2 regions of the Bradyrhizobium sp. P5_C11_2 genome follow, and region 2 is predicted to be linked to the other one. Evidence: predicted binding sites of a transcription regulator. Region 2 holds the regulator's gene; the other holds the start of a gene.
The links. Region 2 encodes HrcA, which represses chaperone genes, less so after heat shock. Its sites were predicted from a motif close to GTTAGCACTCNCNNNNNGNGAGTGCTAAC; they were not measured.
Positions count from the first base shown of each region.

Region 1 (3,408 bases), on a different contig from region 2:
TGATCTGGCCGACGCGGGCCTCGATGTCCGGCTTCTTGCCGGCGCCCTTGACGATCGTGGTGTTCTCCTTGTCGATCACCACCTTGCCGGCGCGTCCCAGCATCTTCACCGTGACGTTCTCGAGCTTGATGCCGAGCTCTTCCGAGATCAGCTGGCCGCCGGTCAGGATCGCGAGATCCTCCAGCATGGCCTTGCGGCGGTCGCCGAAGCCCGGCGCCTTGACGGCGGCAACCTTGAGGCCGCCACGGAGACGGTTGACGACCAGGGTGGCCAGCGCCTCGCCCTCGACGTCCTCGGCGATGATGACGAGCGGCTTGCCGGACTGCACCACGGCTTCCAGCACCGGCAGCATGGCCTGGAGGCCGGAGAGCTTCTTCTCGTGCAGGAGGATGTAGGCGTCCTCGAGCTCGGCGGTCATCTTCTCGGCATTGGTGACGAAGTAGGGCGACAGATAGCCGCGGTCGAACTTCATGCCCTCGACGATGTCGACCTCGGTGTCGAGCGACTTGTTCTCCTCGACGGTGATGACGCCCTCGTTGCCGACCTTCTGCATCGCCTGGGCGATCATCTTGCCGATGGCGGCATCGCCGTTGGCCGAGATGGTGCCGACCTGGGCGACCTCGGAGGAGGACGCGACCGGCTTGGCGCGCTTCTCGATGTCCTTGACGACCGCTGCGACCGCGATGTCGATACCGCGCTTGAGGTCCATCGGGTTCATGCCGGCGGCAACCGCCTTGGCGCCTTCGCGCACGATCGCCTGGGCCAGCACGGTCGCGGTGGTGGTGCCGTCGCCGGCGAGGTCGTTGGTCTTGGAGGCGACCTCACGGACCATCTGGGCGCCCATGTTCTCGAACTTGTCCTCGAGCTCGATCTCCTTGGCGACGGTGACGCCGTCCTTGGTGATGCGGGGCGCACCGAACGACTTCTCGATGAGGACGTTGCGGCCCTTCGGGCCGAGCGTCACCTTGACGGCGTTRGCGAGAAYGTCGACGCCGCGCAGCATGCGTTCGCGCGCGTCTCCGGAAAACTTGACGTCTTTGGCAGCCATGTTCTGCAATCCCTTGTGTTTCGTGATGTGTCTTGCTGTTTGTTCGTCGCATCAATTCCGGGATCCGTGGGGCGAACCCGGCGGAATGATGGATGCCCGGATCGAGCGATCCGGGCATGGCATTCAGCGGCCGTTCAGGCGTTTGGCCTTAGGCCATCACACCCATGATGTCCGACTCCTTCATGATCAGGAGCTCTTCATTGTCGATCTTGACCTCGGTGCCCGACCACTTGCCGAACAGCACGCGGTCGCCGACCTTGAGGTCGATCGGGATCAGCTTGCCGGCCTCGTCGCGGCCACCGGGGCCGACGGCGACGACTTCGCCCTGGGACGGCTTTTCCTTGGCGGTGTCCGGAATGATGATGCCGCCCTTGGTCTTTTCCTCGGCGTCGATACGTTTGACCACGACACGGTCATGCAGCGGACGAAATTTGGATTTAGCCATGACGTTTCCCTTTGGAGGCTCGCTTCGGAAGCAACGGAAGTGGGTGGGGGCGGCGCTGTCGTCCGCCCCCGTCCCGAGGATCGAACGACGCGCTTAGCAATCGGTCTTTCCGAGTGCTAATAGTGGGCTGGGAAATATGGCTTGGCCGCGATCCTGTCAAGCAAAGGTGGTTAAGCGATTGGTGAGGCGGATATAGGATTGTGGCTCCAGAAACTTATTTGCGGTGCCGGCGTATTAAAGGACGTCATTGCTCCGACAGCGGTTTTGCGCTTGGCTGCCGAAGGGGTGCGGCCGCGGTCTTGGTCGGGGGCACTTTGCTCGGGGGAATAGCATGATCAGTTCAGCTCACGTGCGCACGGTTGCCAATCTGGCGGCCGCTTCCATGTTGGCGCTGCTGCTGGGCGCCTGTGGCGGCGGCATGAGCCTGCCGTCCTTCTCCTCGTCCTCGCCGCCGCCCGAGGCCGAGCCCGGCACCGGGCCGGAAATGCCGGCGTCGATCCGCGCCGACGAGATCGTCGGCCGCTGGGGTCTCGCCTCGTTCCAGAACCCGGCCGACCGCGCCCGGACCGAGGCCGCCGCGCGGGCCCAGTGCAAGAATCCCTACGTCATCACCGCCGGCTCCTCCGGCGGCGTGATCATGCATCTCGCCGACCAGGCCACGCCGCAGGAATTGCGGCTGAAGGGTTCGCCCAGCGGCAAGAACTATATCGGACCGGCGGGCCCGACGCCGGGCGAGCAGGACCGCGAGATCGTCTCCTTCGACGGCCGCGTCCTGATCACCCGCTTCATCGACAAGGACGCCGCCACCCGCTACGGCAACATGGTCTACGTCCGCTGCGCGCCGCGGGCGTGATGTTCTTCCCGTCATTCCGGGGCGATGCGAAAGCATCGAACCCGGAATATCGAGATTCCGGGTTCGGTCCTGCGGACCGCCCCGGAATGACAGCGTGAGATAAAATCCCCCAAAAACAAAAAACGCCGGCTCGCGCCGGCGTTTGTATTTCGGTCTGTCGCGTCCGCTCAGTCGAACAGCGCGTCGATGTCGTCCTGCGAGGCATGGCCGACGTCGCCGGCGAGCTTCGGGCCGTTGAGGAGCTTTTCATCCTCGCCGCGGGTGTCGATCTGCGGCACGATGTGGGACTTGATCGCGTCGACGCCGCCCCAGATCTCCATCATCGCATTGATGTGCTGCTCGATGAACTTCATCGTGGTCATGACCTTGCTGATGCGCTGGCCGGTCAGGTCCTGGAAGTTGCAGGCTTCGAAGATCGAGATGACGCGTTCCTGGATGTCGTCGGCCAGGCGCTTCTGCTGGTCGGCCGAGTCGACCTTGGACATCGCGCTGGCCGCCTGGTCGATCGATTCGGCGGCTTCGAGAATCTGCTGGGTCGCCTGCTCGGTGCCGCCGACGACCGCGCCGAGCTCGCCATTGACCTTGGCCATTTCGCCACCGTCGAAGCTCTTGCCGTGCAGCGTCGCGATCTCGCGCTTGGTGCGGTCGATGGCGTCATGGATGAGGTCGAGCTCGACCTTCAGCTTCTCGCACTGCTCGATCTGCGCCCGGTACGTGTCGAGCATGGTGCGCGCTTCGGAAAGCTCGTGGGCCGTGGAAGCGTCGATCGCGGCCATGGCTGCGCTGCCGGACAAAGGTGCGGGCGCAATGCCTTTCGCCATCTGTGCGCGGATCGCACGCAGCTCGGCCATGATCTCGCTGTGCATCGGCGCAGCCTCCTCAATCATTTCGGGGCTGGGCATCTCGCCGACAATAGCCTCTTCGACACGAAAACGTTTGCGGTGAATAGCCATCAGGAACTCCCCCCACCTCACTCACGCGTCTTTGTAGGCAGAAGCGATTTAACACGAAGTTCACAGCAGGAACTGTTGTGCGGCCGTGCGCGACGGCGCGAAAACCGGC
Region 1 is NZ_JBFULT010000244.1:7,043-10,450, forward strand. Features, by position in the region: gene groL (chaperonin GroEL) at 1-1,048, opposite strand, end outside; gene ACXJL8_RS21930 (co-chaperone GroES) at 1,197-1,493, opposite strand; gene ACXJL8_RS21935 (hypothetical protein) at 1,825-2,346, shown strand; gene ACXJL8_RS21940 (protein phosphatase CheZ) at 2,514-3,299, opposite strand.
Region 1: a site for HrcA is predicted at 1,586-1,614, ahead of ACXJL8_RS21930 (co-chaperone GroES). Genes of this name have one in related genera too.

Region 2 (3,408 bases):
CGGGCCAGGCAACGCAGAGCGCGGAGACGAAGTGCGCCTTGCGCTTGTCGGGCGCGGTGGCGCCGCGCTCCAGCAACAGGCGCTCGATCCGCGTCATCGCCGCGGTGAAATCCTTGGTCGGACCGGCCCAGCGCGCGCTGTAGATGCCGGGTGCGCCGTCGAGCGCGTCGACCACGATGCCGGAATCATCGGCGAACGCGGGAAGCTTGGTCGCCTGCGCCGCCGCGATCGCCTTGATCGCCGCATTGCTGCGGAAATCATGGCCGGTCTCTTCCGGCTCGGGCAGGCCGAGCTCTCCGGCCGAGACCGCCTCGACGCCGTGCGGCGCGAGCAGCTCCCGCATCTCGGCGAGCTTGCCGGGATTGTGGGTCGCGATCACGAGTTGGCCTGTGATTCGGCGGTGCATGGCCTATTGACTACGCCACGGCCAGTTTCTGCAAGTCCACGAGACGTGCGACGCCCTTGCGCGCCAGCGCCATCAGCGCCAGGAACTCGGCTTCCGTGAACGGCTCGCGCTCCGCGGTTCCCTGCACCTCGATGATGCGGCCATCGCCGGTCATGACGAAATTGGCGTCGGTCTGGGCTTCCGAATCCTCGGCATAGTCGAGATCGAGCACCGGCGTGCCGTTGTAGATGCCGCAGGAGATCGCGGCGACGTTGTCGCGCATCACATTGGCCTTGATCATGTTGCGCGCCTTCATCCAGCTGATGCAGTCGGCGAGCGCGACCCAGGCGCCGGTGATCGAGGCCGTGCGGGTGCCGCCATCGGCCTGGATCACGTCGCAATCGACCGTGATCTGGCGCTCGCCGAGCGCTTCGAGATCGACGATGGTGCGCAACGAGCGCCCGATCAGGCGCTGGATTTCCACGGTGCGGCCACTCTGCTTTCCGGCGGAAGCCTCGCGGCGGGTGCGTTCCAGCGTGGCGCGCGGCAGCATGCCGTATTCGGCGGTGACCCAGCCGCGGCCCTGGCCCTTCAGCCACGGCGGCAGGCGCTCTTCCAGCGTCGCGGTGACCAGCACATGGGTGTCGCCGAACTTCACCAGGCAGGAGCCTTCCGCATATTTGACCACGCCACGCTCCAGCGTCACGGGGCGCAATTCATCGGGCGCACGGCGGCTTGGCCGCATGGGAATTCCTCCAAAACTCACGGGAAAAGGCTATTCGCGGTGCTTGTAGGTGGGGTGGGGATGGGCGGCAAGGCCTTTTCGGTCCCCAGGCAACCTTCAAGCAACCGCAAAACCACGCTTGTCAGCGGCCTCCCGGATAGACAAGTTACAAGCATCCGAGAGGAGTTGACGTCTGTGGCCCATCACGATCCGATCCATCTGATCGCGCCGCGCGCAGGCCTCGCCCAGCTCAACGAGCGGTCTCGCGACATCTTTCGTCAAATCGTCGAGAGTTATCTCGCGACCGGCGAGCCGGTCGGCTCGCGCAATATCTCGCGCCTGATCGCCATGCCGCTGTCGCCGGCCTCGGTCCGCAATGTCATGGCCGACCTGGAACAGCTCGGCCTGATCTATGCCCCACACACCTCTGCCGGCCGACTGCCGACGGAACTCGGGCTGCGCTTCTTCGTCGACGCCCTGATGCAGGTCGGCGATCTCAATGACGGCGAACGGCAGGCGATCCAGAGCCAGTTGACCTCGGTCGGCCAGGCGCAATCGGTCGAGGCCGCGCTGGAGGAGGCGTTGACGCGGCTCTCCGGCCTGACCCGGGCCGCCGCCGTCGTGCTGACGCCGAAATCCAATGCGCGGCTGAAACACATCGAATTCGTCCGGTTGGAACCGGAAAAGGCGCTGGTGATCCTGGTCGGCGAGGATGGTCAGGTCGAAAACCGTGTGCTGACGCTGCCGCCGGGGGTTCCATCCTCGGCCCTGACCGAAGCCGGCAACTTCCTCAATGCACGAATCCGGGGCCGGACCCTGGCCGAGGCGCGGCTGGAACTCGAGACCGCGCTCGGCGAGGCGCGCACCGAGCTCGATCAGCTGACGCAGAAGGTGATCTCGGCCGGCATCGCCAGCTGGTCCGGCGGCGAGAACGAGGACCGCCAGCTCATCGTCCGCGGCCACGCCAATCTGCTCGAAGACCTGCATGCGCTGGAGGATCTGGAGCGGGTGCGCCTCCTGTTCGACGACCTCGAGACCAAGCGCGGCGTCATCGACCTGCTCGGCCGCGCCGAGACCGCCGAGGGCGTGCGGATCTTCATCGGCTCGGAGAACAAACTGTTTTCCTTGTCAGGCTCCTCCACCATCATCTCGCCCTATCGGGATGCCGCCGGCCATATCGTCGGCGTTTTGGGCGTGATCGGGCCGACGCGGCTGAATTATGCCCGCGTGATCCCGACCGTGGACTACGCCGCCCGCATCGTCAGTCGCCTGCTGGGCGGCTGACCGGCGGCCCAGTCGATCACGGGCGCTTGATTTTCGGCGTCCGAAGCACGATATGCGGGCGAGAAAACCCCTGAGACGAATACGAAAAGAGAGCCGATGAACGATCGAGACCGGCAACCCGAAGACACGACCGCTGCGACCGGCGAGCCCGTGGTGTCAAAGCCCTATGTGATGCCCGACGATCCCGAGCCCGGCTCGGTCGAGCTGTTGCAGCAGGAGGCCGCCGAGGCGCGCGACCGCATGCTGCGGACGCTGGCCGAGATGGAAAATCTGCGCAAGCGCACCGCCAAGGAGGTGGCCGACGCCCGCCTCTACGGCATCACCGGCTTCGCCCGCGACGTGCTCGACATCGCCGACAATCTCCAGCGCGCGCTGGACGCGGTTCCGGCCGAGGCCCGTGCCGCCGCCGATCCCGGCCTGACATCGTTGATCGAGGGCGTCGAGCTCACCGAGCGCTCGTTGCTCAATGCGCTGGAAAAGCACGGCGTGAAGAAGTTCGACCCCTCGGGCCAGAAGTTCGATCCGAACTTCCAGCAGGCGATGTTCGAAGTGCCGGATCCGTCGGTGCCTGCGGGCACCGTGGTGCAGGTTATGCAGGCCGGCTACACCATCGGCGACCGGGTGCTGCGCCCCGCTCTCGTCGGCGTCGCCAAGGGCGGCGCGAAGGCTGCACCCGCGGCGAACAACAACGAGTCGAGCGGCGCGGCCAACTGAGTTTGGGCGTCATTCCGGGGCGATGCAAAGCATCGAACTGACGGTGCGCACCTGAGAATCTCGAGATTCCGGGCTCGATGCTTCGCATCGCCCCGGAATGACCGCGTGAAAGTCTTACGCGCTCGCCGCGATGTCCGCCGACTGAATCCGCTTCACGCCGGCCTTGGCCATGTCGGCCCAGGCTTTTGCCAGCGAGCCCTGCGTGTCGATGCCGCGGCAGGCGTCCTCCACGACATAGACCTCGAAGCCCGCCTTGCGCGCGTCGAGCGCGGTCCAGGCGACGCAGAAATCCGTCGCCAGC
Region 2 is NZ_JBFULT010000082.1:15,915-19,322, forward strand. Features, by position in the region: gene rdgB (RdgB/HAM1 family non-canonical purine NTP pyrophosphatase) at 1-406, opposite strand, end outside; gene rph (ribonuclease PH) at 417-1,130, opposite strand; gene hrcA (heat-inducible transcriptional repressor HrcA) at 1,305-2,393, shown strand; gene grpE (nucleotide exchange factor GrpE) at 2,490-3,107, shown strand; gene pncA (bifunctional nicotinamidase/pyrazinamidase) at 3,222-3,408, opposite strand, start outside.